2 regions of the Lysinibacillus sp. NPDC092081 genome follow, and region 2 is predicted to be linked to the other one. Evidence: riboswitches for the same ligand, from Rfam matches in the RefSeq annotation. Region 2 holds a riboswitch; the other holds the start of a gene.
What was found. Region 2 has a riboswitch for S-adenosylmethionine ahead of ACIQLB_RS11690 (MetQ/NlpA family ABC transporter substrate-binding protein). Riboswitches for the same ligand answer to the same signal wherever they lie in the genome.
Positions count from the first base shown of each region.

Region 1: linked by a shared signal. The riboswitch ahead of ACIQLB_RS23610 (O-acetylhomoserine aminocarboxypropyltransferase/cysteine synthase family protein) and the one ahead of ACIQLB_RS11690 (MetQ/NlpA family ABC transporter substrate-binding protein) in region 2 are both predicted to bind S-adenosylmethionine.

Region 1 is NZ_JBIVRU010000030.1:1,529-9,661, forward strand. It holds gene chrR (class II chromate reductase ChrR) at 1-22, opposite strand, end outside; gene scpC (succinyl-CoA:acetate CoA-transferase ScpC) at 307-1,827, shown strand; gene ACIQLB_RS23600 (DASS family sodium-coupled anion symporter) at 1,981-3,462, opposite strand; gene ACIQLB_RS23605 (glycerol-3-phosphate acyltransferase) at 3,646-4,278, opposite strand; SAM riboswitch class I at 4,537-4,650, shown strand; gene ACIQLB_RS23610 (O-acetylhomoserine aminocarboxypropyltransferase/cysteine synthase family protein) at 4,768-6,069, shown strand; gene ACIQLB_RS23615 (hypothetical protein) at 6,530-6,916, shown strand; gene ACIQLB_RS23620 (homoserine dehydrogenase) at 7,481-8,133, shown strand, end outside.
Region 2 is NZ_JBIVRU010000006.1:60,491-68,623, forward strand. It holds gene ACIQLB_RS11675 (alpha-hydroxy acid oxidase) at 1-51, opposite strand, end outside; gene ACIQLB_RS11680 (methionine ABC transporter permease) at 65-736, opposite strand; gene ACIQLB_RS11685 (methionine ABC transporter ATP-binding protein) at 729-1,754, opposite strand; gene ACIQLB_RS11690 (MetQ/NlpA family ABC transporter substrate-binding protein) at 1,860-2,684, opposite strand; SAM riboswitch class I at 2,773-2,877, opposite strand; gene ACIQLB_RS11695 (pyridoxal phosphate-dependent aminotransferase) at 3,116-4,285, opposite strand; gene ACIQLB_RS11700 (PhzF family phenazine biosynthesis protein) at 4,424-5,218, shown strand; gene ACIQLB_RS11705 (carbon-nitrogen family hydrolase) at 5,300-6,094, shown strand; gene ACIQLB_RS11710 (PucR family transcriptional regulator) at 6,194-7,762, opposite strand; partial or broken gene ACIQLB_RS11715 (amino acid permease) at 7,989-8,133, shown strand, end outside.

The DNA.
Region 1 (8,133 bases), on a different contig from region 2:
TGCGTAATAATTCTTTAACCATTTATAAAATCCCCTTTTTCCCTTTATATATATCAAGAGCATATCACGCTTCGTCTTCAAAATCGAATTTTTTCGATGTTGAAATTATTTTTAAATAATTTGCGAATGTATAAAATCTTTCGTAAAATAAAATAATTCGTTGGTTATAGATTAAAAATTCTAAATAGTTTAAAATTATATATGGGTGGTTTATTTGGTTAGATTTCTAATAATTGGATGACTATACCAGAGAATTAAACCGAGTAATTAGTTGAATAAAAATAAAGTGGGATGGAGGAATAAGGGATGGCAGAAAAGTTGGCGAAAAAGCTTCGTAATGAACAGCTACGGAGCAAAGTTGTAACAGCAGAAGAAGCAGCATCTTGGATTAAGGATGGTATGGTACTTGGGATGAGCGGGTTTACCCGCGCTGGTGATGTTAAAGTGGTACCTCTTGCACTTGTGGAGAAGGCTAAAAAAGAGAGCTTCCAGGTAGATGTATATACAGGTGCATCACTTGGCCCAGAAGTGGATCAATACTTAGCGGAAGCTGGCGTTATTCGTAAACGTGGACCTTTTCAAGCGGATGCCGGTATTCGTAACAAAATCAACAGTGGTGAAATCACATTTGTTGATGCGCATCTATCACATAATGCGGAGCTTGTACGTCAAGGTATTATTGGTCCTATTGATTTTGCGATTATTGAAGCGGCTGCTATTACAGAAGACGGCTTACTAATTCCTACAACTTCAGTTGGTAACTCTCCGATTTTTGTGCAAGAAGCAGACCAAATAATTATTGAGTTGAATGTAGCTCAGCTTGATGCATTAGAGGGTGTCCATGATATTTTTGTACCGGGACCACAGGGGAAACGAGATCCGATTCCATTACAAAATGTATCCGATCGGCTTGGCGCAATTGGCATACCACTAGATTTAAATAAAGTAAAAGGCATTGTGATTTCAGATATTTTAGATGCGCCATCAACGATTGTTCCTGCGGATGAAGAAACAGATATTATGGCTAATCATTTATTAAACTTCCTACGTGAAGAAATTAAAGTAGGTCGTTTAACAACAAGCTTAAGACCAATTCAATCAGGTGTAGGCTCAGTTGCAAACGCCGTTTTATTAGGTTTTAAAGATTCTGAGTTTGAGAACTTAGAAGTATATTCAGAAGTACTGCAAGACGCAGTATTCGAATTAATTGATGCAGGAAAGGTAAACTTCGCATCTGCTACTTCTATTACCCTTTCCGAAGAAGTTGGTAACCAAGTTTATGGTGATTTTGAAAAATATGCAGATAAACTAGTATTACGTCCGCAAGAAATTTCTAACCAACCAGAAATTATTCGCCGACTCGGGTTAATTTCTGTTAATACAGCACTCGAAGTGGATATTTATGGAAATGTGAATTCTACGCATGTTTCTGGCACAAAAATGATGAATGGAATCGGCGGCTCCGGAGACTTTGCACGTAATGCACGATTAGGCATTTTCGTCACAAAATCTTATGCGAAAGGTGGAAATATTTCTAGTATCGTTCCAATGGTTTCGCATGTAGACCATACAGAGCATGATGTAGACGTAATCGTAACAGAGCAGGGAGTAGCAGACTTACGTGGGCTAGCTCCAAAAGAACGGGTTGGGCTCATTATCGATAACTGTGCACACCCGGAATATCGTGAGCAATTATGGAAGTATTTTAACGATGCCAATGAAGCAACAGGTGGACACCATACGCCACACGATCTAGAAAAAGCTCTCTCCTGGCATGTGAATTACGCAAAAAATGGTACGATGAAGAACCCTGCTTTATTGAAATAATAAAGTAATAAAAGCCTTGAAGGACAGTAGACTTTTTCCTTCAAGGCTTTTAATTGTTATTAACGTAATCTCAAAAGCTCGGGTGCTCTGGAATTTTGATCGGGGAACCCCCTGAAGTGCTCAGGTGTCCAAAGAGAAAACCCTAGCTGCTTCTTACAATAAGCCAATCCATTTCCAATACGTTGCGGAGAATAGAAGAACTAGGATATATCCAATAATCGTTAATGGAATACCAGATTTTAAGAAATCCTTTGTTGTAAAGGCTCCTGTACCATAGGCAAGCATATTTTGCGGTGCGCTAATAGGTAAGAGGAAGCCAAAGCTAATAACGAATTGTTGCACGATAACGAAACCAACCTGATCGACATTAGCCGTTAATGTTGAGGCTAAAACGATAAAGACCGGTACAAGTGCAGATGCCAAGCTTGTTGCACTCGCAAAACCTAAATGAATAATAATATTAAATAAAGTAACAAGGGCGATTGTTGCTAGAATCGGCATAGAATCTAAACCGAGTGAACCGAATACCTTATCAGATAACCACGATGCACCTTTAGTATTAAGCAAGACTGTTCCTAGCATAATTCCTACTGCAAAGACGATAATTGTCCCCCAAGGAATATGAGGTTCAACTTGCTTCCACGAATAGACTCCGATTTTTGGCATTAATAAAATGGCGATTGCAACGATTGTAACGGTTGTCGTATCGAATGGGTGGAGTTTGCCCTCTGCAGCCCAGAAAAATAGTAAAACTACCGAGGTGATGATTAATCGAATTTCGGGAGCTTTTAATGGACCAAGTTCCGCAAGCTGTTTTTTGATTACTTCTTTACCACCTTCAATATTACTTGTTTCAGGCTTAATTAGTGTAATCATAATGAAAAATAGAGCCACCGACATGATGATTGAGAAGGGGGCAGCGTAAAGTAACCAAGCACCCCAAGAAATATCTACACCGAATTGTTCTTTGATGAAATTTAAAGCGACCATATTTTGAGCTGCTGCCGTTTTAATACCGATATTCCAAATGGAAACAGCTTGTACAGAAGTAATAACAAGTAAAGCAGCAAGTCGACTATCACGTGGTAAACCAAATGCTGCTACCATTCCGAGTAGTATTGGTACAACTGCGCCTGCACGTGCAGTAGCAGATGGGACAAAGAATGCGAGTGCAATAGATACTAAAATAGCACCGAATACAATGGCTTTCGTTTTTGTCCCAACTAGTGAAAGTATCCATAGCGCAAGACGTTTATGTAAATTCGTAATTTGCATAGCTGCCGCTAGGAAAAGAGCTGCGGCTACTAGTGCAACTGCTGAATTACTAAATCCGCTTAATGCTAATTTTAATGCATCTGATGTTCCTAGCACTTTCGCGGGATCTTCCATTGACGGGGCTAAGCCTAGTAAGATTGTCACGAGAGCAATAATCATGGCAGAGCTAACGGGATAGGATACTGCTTCTGTAACCCATAGGATGACCGCGAAAGCTAAGATAGCCAAAGCCCGTTGACCAGCTATAGGTAAATCGCCGTTGTTAGGTAAAAAAGTTATGATGATTAGTAATGCGAACGCTAATGCAATCCATAGTGGCTTCAAATTACGTTTCGGTTTTGCTTGTTCAGAAGTAGACATACTTTTTCATCCTTTCTATTACAATTTTCTATAACATCGGCTAGTAAAATACTTTATTAAGAAAGTTAATTTGTCTATTTATTGTAAAAAAACTAGTATGTGAAATACCCCCTATTTATAGCGATAATGGGCAGTTGCGAGAAAATATGTGGCCATATAAAAGACAATAATATCCAAAGTATATTATTTTTTCTTTTTGAATGCAGAAGTCACTTTAGGCTCAGTTCCTATCATCAGTCGCTTAATATTTTCGATATGCAAAATGATGGCTATACCAAAAAGTAATAGGGCTATAATCGTTGGGCCAACTCCAGGAATCCATAAATATGTGGCTATACAAAAAACGAGATAAAATTCAAGTACACCGACAATTAAATAGTTCGTCGTGATAGATAAAATAACAAATAAAATGAGTGCAAATAAGCCAATTTTCCAATCAATCGCAAGTAATATTCCTATGATTGAAGCAGTTCCTTTACCGCCATTGAAGCCCATAAAAAATGGGAAATTATGACCTAGAATGACGCCAGCAGTTACGATATAGATAAAGAGCCAAACTTGTGCTTCTGTTAATTGTGTTATATCTGCTAAATAGACATGTGCACCGATTATAGCTACAACGCCTTTACCGATATCGATTAGTGCAACTAATATGCCGTATTTCCATCCAAGGGAAAGTGTCGCATTAGAGGCACCTGCATTGCCATGACCAGTCTTTTTTAAATCTACCCCGGATAAAAACTGTGCAACTTTAGAGCCGTGAATACAGCCAATCAAATAACCAACAAGAAGAAAAATGATAACGGCTTTTATCATAAAAATCCTCCTTTCTAAATAATTGTCCCATCACTAAAAGTTAGGGATGACATTTGTTAAAACGTATATCATGTATATAAGTCGAAACGGAAATAAACCCACACTATGGTGATAAAAATAATAAATACCTAAAATAGTGTATGCGTTCGTATTACGTAAAAAAGCAGACAGAAGTTTCGGAAAAAATAAAATTTTAGTATTGACAGAGAAAAAGTCTATGTTTATACTGTGTAACAACGATGGAAATTGAATCTCATACTCTTATCAAGAGCGGCGGAGGGATAGGCCCTATGATGCCCGGCAACCAGTAAGTGACGAACTTGCTAAGGTGCTAATTCCTACAGATTCTTACTTGGATCTGGCAGATAAGGGGAGGAAAACTTGCAACCGCAACCCTCTTCTTAACTGAAGAGGGTTTTTGTTTTCTACTGAAAAAATCCTCCTCATCTCCGGTACCATCGTAAAAAAATAACCATTTGGAGGTATACAATGACAAATTTTAAACCAGAAACATTGCTGTTACACGGTGGCCAAGAGCCAGACCCGGTAACAGGATCTCGTACAGTACCCGTATATCGCTCAACGGCATTCGTTTTTAAAGATACTGCTCATGCGCAACGTCTGTTTGCCTTAGAGGAAGCTGGCAATATTTACACACGAATTACAAACCCAACTGTAGATGTTTTTGAAAAACGCGTCGCTTTATTAGAAGGCGGTACAGCAGCAGTAGCACTTTCATCTGGTGCAGCAGCAATCGCATTTTCAATTTTAAATCTTGCAGGGGCAGGTGATGAAATTGTCGCAGCTAGCTCTTTATACGGAGGTACTTATAATTTATTCGCAAACACACTACCGAACTATGGTATTAAAACAATTTTTGTAGACGAAACAAATCCAGATAATTTCCGAGCAGCTATTACTGATAAAACAAAAGCGGTGTTCGCTGAAATTTACGGTAACCCAAGTTTAAAGGTACTAGATATTGAAGCGGTAGCTAATATAGCACATGAAAACGGCCTGCCATTAATTATTGATAGCACATTTGCTTCACCATATGGCTCTACACCAATTGACTACGGTGCAGATATCGTTGTTCATTCCGCTACAAAATGGATTGGCGGCCATGGTACAACTTTGGGTGGCGTTGTGGTAGATGCAGGGAAGTTTGATTGGACTCGCGGACGTTTCCCAGGCTTTACTGAGCCAGATGCTTCTTATCACGGTTTGCGTTATGGTATTGACACAGCAGCGGCTGCATTTGCCACAAAACTGCGTGTGCAATTACTACGTGACTTTGGACCAACATTAAGTGCAGATGCAGCATTTAATTTATTACAAGGTTTAGAAACGCTTCATTTGCGTATTCCTAAACACAATGAAAATGCATTAGCGGTAGCCGAATATTTGCAAAACCACCCATCTGTGGAATATGTAAATTACAATGGCTTAGAAAATTTCCCTACCCATGATTTAGCAAAAAAATATTTGAGAAACGGCTTCGGTTCAGTACTTACATTCGGTATAAAAGGTGGACGTGAAGCAGGGCGTAAATTAATTGATAGTGTAAAATTATTCTCGCACGTAGCAAATGTAGGGGATGCCAAATCATTAATTATTCATCCTGCATCTACTACACATCAGCAACTATCAGCTGAAGAGCTAATCCAAACTGGCGTAACCGAGTCGCTCATTCGCTTATCTATCGGTCTAGAGGCAGTAGAGGACATTATTGCAGATTTAGAACAAGCTATTGAACAAGTAACAGCTTCACAACAAAAAGTAGAAGCTTAATAAATAAAACATATTGGCTAATGTTGTAGCGTTTACGTATTTTCTCATCCGATTGGCCTCATTTGGTAATGCGTCAAACGTTGCTGCATCATCCGCTCACCTCATTTGGTGAAATAACTGAAATTTTAACTTCTTTCAGCGGGTGCTAAAGCATCCCATTCCGGACGCAATTATGCCTCGGCATAATTGATAATTAATTAATACCTAGTAATTTTATAAGTATTATTGACTTATTTAATTCCTTGTTTTATACTAGGGAATAAGAAAAGTGTTCGAAGGGCTACCAACCTAGAACCAATTTAAAGCGCCGACTTGTTGATCGGTAAAGTGTTTTCAATCAATGCTCAAACTAATTTAGTTTCATAAGTGCTCCCCCACTTTTGAATATATACGAAGAGGAGTAGCTGCTCAGCCAGTAGCTACTCTTATCTACAAAACTGATGATAAAGGAGTGTTTTAAATGGGAAATGTGTATAGTGCGCAAAACATTGCATCTTATCTTATTTATGAGCTAAATGAAGGTCATGTGTTTGTGAACAACATGTCCATTCAAAACATACTTGCGTCAGTTGAGTGCAAATGGCAAGAGATCTTTGGACATTCTGCTTTTAAGGAAGTTGTTTATGTCAACGAGGAAGTCTATACAGTAAAAGAAATTTTCGAAGCTTATGAAGGCTATGGAACAAGTCATATTCCTCTACCTGCGACAGAGTATTATTTAAAATACGGCACATTCCAATTAGTTGAACGTACGTATGCAATACCAAATTTTACGCAAGAGGAAATAAGATTGGTGCAACAAGCTTTAATACAATATCGTTATAAATTGCTAGCCAAAGCTAGTTAATTATCCCTCATATAATTGGGCTCATTCTCTGCTGCTACAGGGAATGGGCTTTTTAAATTAGACGATGAAGATATACAGAAAAAATTTTTATTAATATATTTCAAAAGAACAATTTTTATGAATGTCTTTACATACATATATAATAGAAGAAAGGCATTTGTTTTTTAGATAAAGATTCGTCAAAATTTGTTCAATTATTATAGATCAAGTGAAAAATCACATAATAAAAGGAATGAAAACGATTTCCTTTGCACGTCTACAGGAAACAAATGTCCACCCTAGAAAGATTTTTCTTGTGCAATGTATGTATTTACGTTACAATTTTCTTTAAGTTGATTTTTGAATTATTTGAATTTGTTTGTTTCACAGTGTATCTTCATTCAGGATGTCTTTTGTAGCGAAAGTGAAACGCCATGACTAAATATCTGTCTGAAGACGAAGTGTTAGAAACACGGCAAACTGACCTGCTTTGTATAGTCGGCGCACAATTCAAAATCTATAAGAATTAAGCTGAGACGAAATAAATATAATGAAACTGCGGAATGTAAGTTGGAGGGAATAGGAATGGCAACTATAAAGGCAGCTATATTAGGATTTGGAACGGTAGGTCAAGGAATTTACCATATATTAAACGAAAAGCGTGAAGAGCTTAAAAATAAATTAGGAATTGAGCTAGAAGTAGCAAAAATTTTAGTTACAGACACTAGCCGTGAACGTGTACCAGGGACAGCGCATTTAATGACAACTAGTATGGATGAAGTCTTAGCAGAACCAGGTATCCAGGTTGTTTTTGAGGCGATCGTCAATGAGGAGCCAGCATTTACTTATTTAAAGCGCGCTGTTGAACATAAATGTCATGTCATTACAGCTAACAAAGTAATGTTTGCAAAACGAGGCTTGGAGTTACAGGATCTTGCAAAAGCAAACGGTGTTTTTGTAGGCTTTGAGGCAACGACTGCTGGCGGTGTACCAGTTATTAAAACGATGAAAAATATTTTGCTTGTCAATGATGTTAGTCGTATTCAGGGTGTTTTAAATGGGACATCCAACTATATTTTAACGAAAATGCGTTCACAGGGCTGGTCGTTCGAAACTGCTTTAAAAGAGGCGCAAAATTTAGGTTATGCAGAGGCAGATCCATATAATGATATCTCAGGCCAAGATGCCTTCAAAAAATTAATGATTTTAAGTGCTTTGGCATTTGGTGAACAACCAGA
Region 2 (8,133 bases):
TTGTGCATTAATATTTTTTAACAGTAGATCGCCATCTGTTGTCTTTGTCATCGTAATCCTCCTACTAATCTTTCTTTAGCTTCGCGGCAAAGCGGTTACCTATTGATTGAATACTCTGAACAAGGATGATTAAGACAAACACTGTCGCATACATCACATCGACCTCATAGCGTAAATGTCCATAACGGTAGGCGAGATCACCTAAACCACCAGCACCCACCATTCCAGCCATTGCTGTTGCTCCTATAAGACCGATTGTGGCAATCGTTAAGCCTAGAATAATGGCTGGGCGAGCCTCACGTAGTAAGACATTCGAAATAATATGACGACGCTTAATACCCATTGCTGTATAAGCTTCCACAACACCTGGATCAACTTCTAAAAGTGCCGTTTCCATAAGTCGCGCAATATAAGGCGCTGTATAAACAACAAGCGGCACAATAACACCTTTTACCCCAATAGTCGTGCCGACAATTAGCTTCGTGAACGGTAAAATGAAGAATAGTAAAATAATGAACGGTACAGAGCGAATAATATTAATAAATAAATTGAAAAATTGATAGAGAAATTTATTTTCAAACGATTGTCCCGGACGAGTTAAAACGATTAAAAGCCCTAACGGAATTCCGATTAAAATAGAAAAGAATAATGAAATCCCGACCATTTGGAAGGTTTCGATAATGGATTTCCCAATGACATCTGACCAATCTGCAAAGAAGCTTTGAATGCTATTCATTTAATTCGCCTCCTAATTCCTCAACACTTACCCCGTTTTCTGCAAAATACTTAAGTGCTTTTTCTACGATATGTGCCTCACCGTGTAGATGCACGACAATATTACCGACAATGCCGTTTTTTAATTCAATGATATTGGCTGTTAAAATATTTGGTTGTACATCATAAACTTTGCTCACTTCTGCAAGTAATGGTTTCCCTGTACTTTCGCCAAGGAATGTTAAACGAATAACACTTCCCGAAACATTTAATTGCTCGATAAGGGAAGGGGATAAATTACGTTGAGAAATGGTATTTAAAAACTTTCGGGTCGTTGGATGCTGAGGCTTCGAAAATAGTTCTATAGCAGAGCCATATTCCACAACCGTCCCTGATTCAAGAACAGATACATCATCGCAAATTTTTTGAATAACATTCATTTCATGTGTAATGAGTAAAATAGTGATGCCTAGCTCACGATTAATTTTCAAGAGAAGCTCAAGAATAGCATCAGTTGTTTCAGGATCGAGTGCACTTGTCGCTTCATCACTGAGCAAAATTTCAGGTTCTTGGGCAAGGGCACGTGCAATAGCGACACGTTGCTTTTGACCACCTGAAAGCTGGCTAGGATAACTATCTAATTTTTCTGTTAGGCCAACAATTTCTGCATATTTTGCAACGCGTTTTTTCACTTCGGAGTCGTTATAGCCAAGAAGCTTTAAGGGTACCGAAATATTGTTGTAAACAGTCGCTGTTTTTAAGAGGTTAAAATGCTGGAAGATCATCCCGATTTTTTGACGGGTTTTGCGAAGGTCGTTTAGAGAAAGGGAAGTAATATCTACATGATCGATTAATACCTTTCCTGTTGTTGGACGCTCTAATAAATTGACACAGCGAATAAGAGTACTTTTTCCTGCACCACTATAGCCAATAACTCCATGAATTTCACCTTTTTTGACATGTAAGTTAATACCATTTACTGCTTTGACAATACCCTTTTTAGTTTTAAATTCTTTTGTTATATTTTCTAATTGGATCATACTGTGATATCTCCTTTCTAAGTCCTTCTATAAAGCAAGAATCTGCTAGCTTTCCTGTAGGAGTCTCGCAGATTCTCGATTTTATGAAAGGTCCTTAATCGTTACTTACCAGCTTGGAATTATAGCACCTTTGAATTCCTCTTCAATAAATTTGCGTACTTCATCAGATTGATAAGCTTCAACGAATTTCTTAATCGTTGGGTCGTCCTTGTTTTCAGCACGTACCGCAATGTAATTTACATATGGAGAGTCCGTAGATTCTAAAAGAATGGAGTCTTTTTTAGGATCAATGCCAGCTTCAAGAGCGAAGTTCGTATTAATGGCTGCTATATCTACTTCACTAAGCTGCTTCGGAATTTGTGCGGCCTCTAATTCAATGAATTTTAAGTTCTTTTTGTTTTCTTCCACGTCGCGGATAGATGCTGTTAAATCTGCTCCGTCTTTTAATTTAATATAGCCCGCCTCTTGAAGGACAAATAGGGCACGAGCCCCGTTTGTTGGATCATTTGGTAATCCGAATGTTGCACCATCAGGAACGTCTTCTAATGATTTATATTTCTCAGAGTATATGCCCATAGGAGTTAAAATTGTTTTTCCTACTGGTACTAAATCTGTATTGTGATCTTTGTTAAATGCATCGAGGAATGGCTTGTGTTGATAGCTGTTTACATCAAGATCACCCTCGGCTAACGATGTATTTGGTAACACATAATCAGAGAAAGTTTTTAGTTCCACCTCTAAGCCCTTTTCTTTGGCAACTTTTGCAGCAACCTCTGCAATTTGTTCGTGTGGACCAGAAGTTACACCTACTACGATTTTATGTTCATTAATAGCCTTACTTTGACTATCTTCTTTAGTACCACAGCCTACTAATGCTGCTACCAATGTGAGACTCGCTAAACCTAGTAAAAATTTGTTTTTCTTTTTCATGAGAAAACCTCCAAAGTTATTTTTTCGGTTTTTAAAAATAAAAAAACCCTCTTAAAAAAACTAAGAGAGGCTCATGAAAAAACGTCCTCTCTTATCTTTCAAACGATGATCGTTTGCAGGATTTAGCACCTTCCTTAAAAAAGGAGGTTGCCGAGCTTCATAGGGCCAGTCCCTCAGCTACTCTTGATAAGAGATTTATAATATTTTTTTGTAAATCCGATAAAACTAATATAGATTATAGTATATAGTAAGTCAATCGAATTTTTAAAATTTTTTATTTTATTATAATATTTCGTTGAAAAAGAATCCGCTAGAAGAAGGGGGGGAGCAACCAAAAAGATAGTGAAATGAAAAAACTGTCCCCGTAGCCAAGTTTGAGCTAATGGAACAGTTTTTTGGTTGAGTCTACTCAGGTAGGGAGATTGAAATGTTCATAAGCTAAATAAGTTTAATTTTTCAATTCTGCTAATTGCTTCACGTAAGCGGTCTTCGCTAACAAGTAAACCAACCCGAACATAGCCTTCACCATATTGACCGAAGCCATTGCCTGCAGCTACTGCGATATCAGCTTTGTCGAGCAATAAATCGGCAAATTGTTCACTCGTAAAACCTAGCGGAACAGGAAGCCAGGCAAAGAAAGAGCCTCTCGGTGCTGTTACTTGCCAACCAATTCGCTGAGCTTCTTCGATCAGGACGTTTCGTCGACGCTCATAAGTCGCTCTTAGCTTATCCGCGCAACTCTGGGAAGCAGTAAGTGCAACTGCCGCGGCTTGTTGCACTGCAGGGAATTGGCTACAAAATAGATGATCTTGAATAAGGTTAATGGCTGCAACAATATCGGGATTACCAACTGCAAAACCAATGCGCCAGCCTGCCATATTATACGTTTTTGATAATGTATACATTTCAATACCGACATCTTTAGCACCGTCAGCTTGCAAGAAACTGATAGGTCTATTGCCGTCAAATCCGATCGCCCCGTAGGCAAAATCATGTGATACGATAATATTATGCTCTTTTGCAAAGCGTACTGTTTCCTCGAAAAATTCAAGTGTTGCCGTACCACCAGTTGGGTTATTCGGGTAATTCAAGTAAAGCAGCTTCGCCTTTTCCTTTATTTCATCGGATAAAGCATTATAATCTGGCAAGAAATCATTTTCTGCAAAAAGTGGCATGACTTCAAAATTAACATCGCTTAATACGACACCAGATAAGTAATCTGGATATCCAGGATCCGGTAATAGCATTGTATCACCGGGATTTAAAACGGCTAACGGTAGCTCAACAAGACCGATTTTCGTACCACCGAGAATAGCTACCTCTGTTTCAGGGTCAATGTCAACATTGTATTCACGTTTGTAGAAGCTTGCTGCTGCTTGGCGTAATTCTGCTATGCCGCGAAATGGAGAGTATTTATGATTTTGTGGATTTTCTGCTGCCTCCTGTAATGCTTTAATAATATGTGGAGGAGTGGGTTGATCTGGATTACCTTGACCAAGATTGATAACATCACGCCCTTCAGCTAGAGCAGCGTTTACTTTTTGCACAAGTGCTGCAAAAAATTGAGTTGGGAGTTGCTGTAGTTTTTTTGAGAATTCCATGCATGTCCACCTTTTTCAGAATATAATAATTATTAAAGATATGATGCACATAATATTACTTTTTTTAGTAATTGTCTAGAGCCTTTTCAGTTAACTAAAAACTAAAAGAGACCCAATTATATATATGAGGTGAAAAAATTGAACAAAGTTTCATATTTTATCGTCAATGCTTTTACTACAGAACTTTACAAGGGAAATCCCGCAGCAGTCTGTTTACTTGATTCAACAATACCTGAGTCGACTATGCAGAAAATTGCTCAGGAGATCCCCGTACCAACAACAGCTTTTGTCCAAAAGAAAGATAATGATTTTTTTCTTAGATGGTTTACGCCAGCAAAGGAAATACCGATTTGTGGACATGGAACAATCGCTAGCGCTTTTTTACTCTGGAAACAAGGGATTGTACCCGTCAACTCGGCAATTACATTCCAGACTTTAAGTGGTCCTTTGCAAGCAATTTGGCTGGATGAACTAGTTAAAATAACAATTAAGAAGTACCAGTTAGAAGAGATTGAATGTCCTGTGGAGCTTGAAGAATGGCTTGGGTTGAAACCAACATATGTAGGAAAAACAGAATTGGATTATATAGTGGAGCTAAGTCACGAAGAGTATATTGCAGATTTTAAAGCTGATTTTCCTGCGATGAAACAGTTCCCTGTACGTGGTGTTTGTATTACAAGCATTTCTAAGGATGAGGGAATTGATATTGTCTCAAGATTCTTTTCTCCTGCACAAGGCATTGATGAAGACCATGTAAATGGTTCCACTCATGGAGCGTTAGGACCTTACTGGTGTGCAAAATTATCAAAAGAAAGCATCGTTAGCAAACAGCTTTCAAAACGTGGTGGATTATTGTACGTTACACCAAAAGTAGAAGATGTTGCTATTGCAGGTTCGGCAGTTCAAGTATTAAGTGGAGAAATATTAATCTAAATATTGAGCTTAAACCATGGAAGTAAGGTTGATTTATTGTAGTATAAATACAGAAAAGTACTGTCTAGAGGAGGAATAACAATGAAAATCGGTTGTATCCAATTAAACGTAGGCTTTGGCAAAGTAGAAGAAAATTTTGCTCGCGCTGAGGACAAGATTCGTGAAGCAGCAAAACAAGGTGCAGAAATTATTGTACTACCGGAGATGTGGAATACAGGCTATGCACTTGAAAAATTACCAGAGCTCGCAGATGTGGATGGAGAGCGTTCGAAAGCATTTTTATCGGATCTAACGAAAGAGCTTGGCGTACACATTGTTGGTGGCTCTGTTTCAACAAAGAAGGGCGATAAATTTTACAACACGATGTATACGTTTGATAAGAATGGTGAGTTAGTAGGTGAATATAACAAGGCACATCTTTTCCGTTTGATGGACGAGCATTTATATTTAGAAGCAGGGGATGAAATGAATCGCTTTACTCTTGGAGATATCGAGGCTGCAGGAGTGATTTGCTATGATATTCGCTTCCCTGAATGGCTACGTGCTCACGCCTTAGAGGGAGCAAAGGTATTGTTCGTACCGGCGCAATGGCCGACACCACGTATTGATCATTGGAAAACATTGCTGCAAGCACGTGCCATTGAAAATCAATGCTTTGTGGTCGCTGTTAATCGTATTTCTAGAAAGGTAGAAAACTTCAATGGTCAATCAATGATTATTCAACCATGGGGCGAAGTGCTTTGGGTTGGTGCAGAGGATGAAGAAGTAGCTGTCATCGACGTGGACTTTTCGATTGTCGATGAAGTCCGTGGCCGAATTCCAGTTTATGACGACCGCAGACCAGGATTATATAGCGGAGTAGTTACCGAAAACTAAAATTTGATAGCACGCTCAAGCGATGTTGAGCGTGCTAATCGATGAACATCGCTGATAAACCTGCGAACATCGCCGCTAAACCCGCCAACAACTAAGAAATTAATTCTTATCCTCAATCAAAGAATTAGCAAGCAGCATAAATTCAAGTGTAATGCGATTGTGGCCCTTCATGAAATTTTCCCCTAAGAGACTTTCAAGCTTTTTTAAGCGATGGTAGAGTGTTTGGCGTACGATGAACAGTTGATTGGCTGTTTGTTGTTTGGAGCCATTCGTTTGCAAGTATACTTGTAGAGTTTCTAGTAGCTTACTGTTATATTTTTTGTCGTATTCAATGACGGGCTGCAAATAATCTTGAATTACTTCCTGTAAATTGACTTGCATCTGTAATTTATAGATGAGGTGATACAGGTGTAAATCATCGTAAAAATAAGATGTTGTTTGTACTTTACTGCAAATATACAATGTTTCGAGTGCCGTTTGATAGCTCTTTGGTATTTCTTCTACGTCTGCAACGACTTTGCCAATGGCTACTTGATAACCTTGGACCATTTGTTTTTTATAAAAATCAGTTTTCTGAACGGAAGAAACTAACGTATTTAATAATTCGCGACTCGATTTACTATCCTTCGTATGGAGTAAAATAAAAATGACATAGCTTTTTCTTTCAAATAAAAATGGTATAAATCCATTTTGCTCAAAAAGGTTGCGATAGTAGAGCTTACTATAAATAATATCCTCTTGCACCTTAGAGACTGCATTAGGAGTTGCTAAAATAAAAACAGCCCCGCTAGAAAGTTTATAGTTAGAATGATAGGTTACGATAAATTTATAAATTTCCTCTTTCGATAGTTTTTGATCGATCCAATCCGCTAAAATAGAGGCATCCTCAATGTCCCTTTTCTCTTCAATATAAAAATCTCTCATTAACAGCTGTGCTAATGCAGTAGCTGTGCGGTCTAAAATAAGTAATTCAAACTCTGAGAATAGACCATCCTCTCTATAGAGCGTTAAATCTGCATAATGCTGGTCAAAAATAAAGATTGGTTCATTTTTAAATACTGGTGCTGATTTTTTCATCGTTAATAGTTGTTGGCGCTTATTATGAGGCATATTTGGAGAAAAGATAGGCTCTCGACCTTTAATAGAAAAGATAATTTGTGTCATTAATTCATTATACATATTTTGTAAAATTTCTTCTGCGGTTTGCCCTAATAGAGCATTTTTATTTAATGTTTGAGAGTAGGATTCTAAAGTAGAGATCATTAAATATTGTTGATTCATAATTTGACTATGTAAATCCTGTGTAATGCGGACAAAAGGGACAGTGTCATGAAAAACGATAATAGGGAAGCTGTGACGGTTAGCAAGAGCTACAATTACTTCTGGAATGGTTTGTATGGAAGTCCCGTATTCAATGCACAATGCAGCGCAATTTTTGTTGATTAAGGATTCTACAAAAAAGATAAAATCCGCTATGCTATGCTGGAGGCTTATCCCTGTTGTTAAAACCAGTTCATCACCAGCTAGAAAATTATCTACTTGTATAATTTCGATGACATGGGCCCATTTTACAATTCGTAATAATCCATCATCACCAGCTACGACCTCCGCACTTTGAAAGTATGTATTTTCTAATACATCCTTCACTTGAAGCTTAAATTGACTCACTTTTATCCCCCTTCCTTTTAACATAGATCTTCTTCCTGATTTCTTATTGATGTGATATTTTTGCTTAAATAAACTTAAATACCTTATTTTAAGAATGTTTAGTCTATTTTACATTATGTTTAAAACAAATGTATAGAATTTTACAGTTTGTCTATACCTTCGTTTCTATGTAACATGTAAAATTTTTGTAAGCGGTAATCCAATCTAATAAAAGAGGTGAACAGATATGGAGCAACAGACGCATTTACAAAGAGGGTTAAAGAAAAGGCATATGACGATGATCGCTATTGCAGGGGTTATTGGAGCCGGTCTATTTATGGGGAGCGGCTCAGTGATTAACTTAGCCGGCCCTGGCGCGATTTTATCTTATA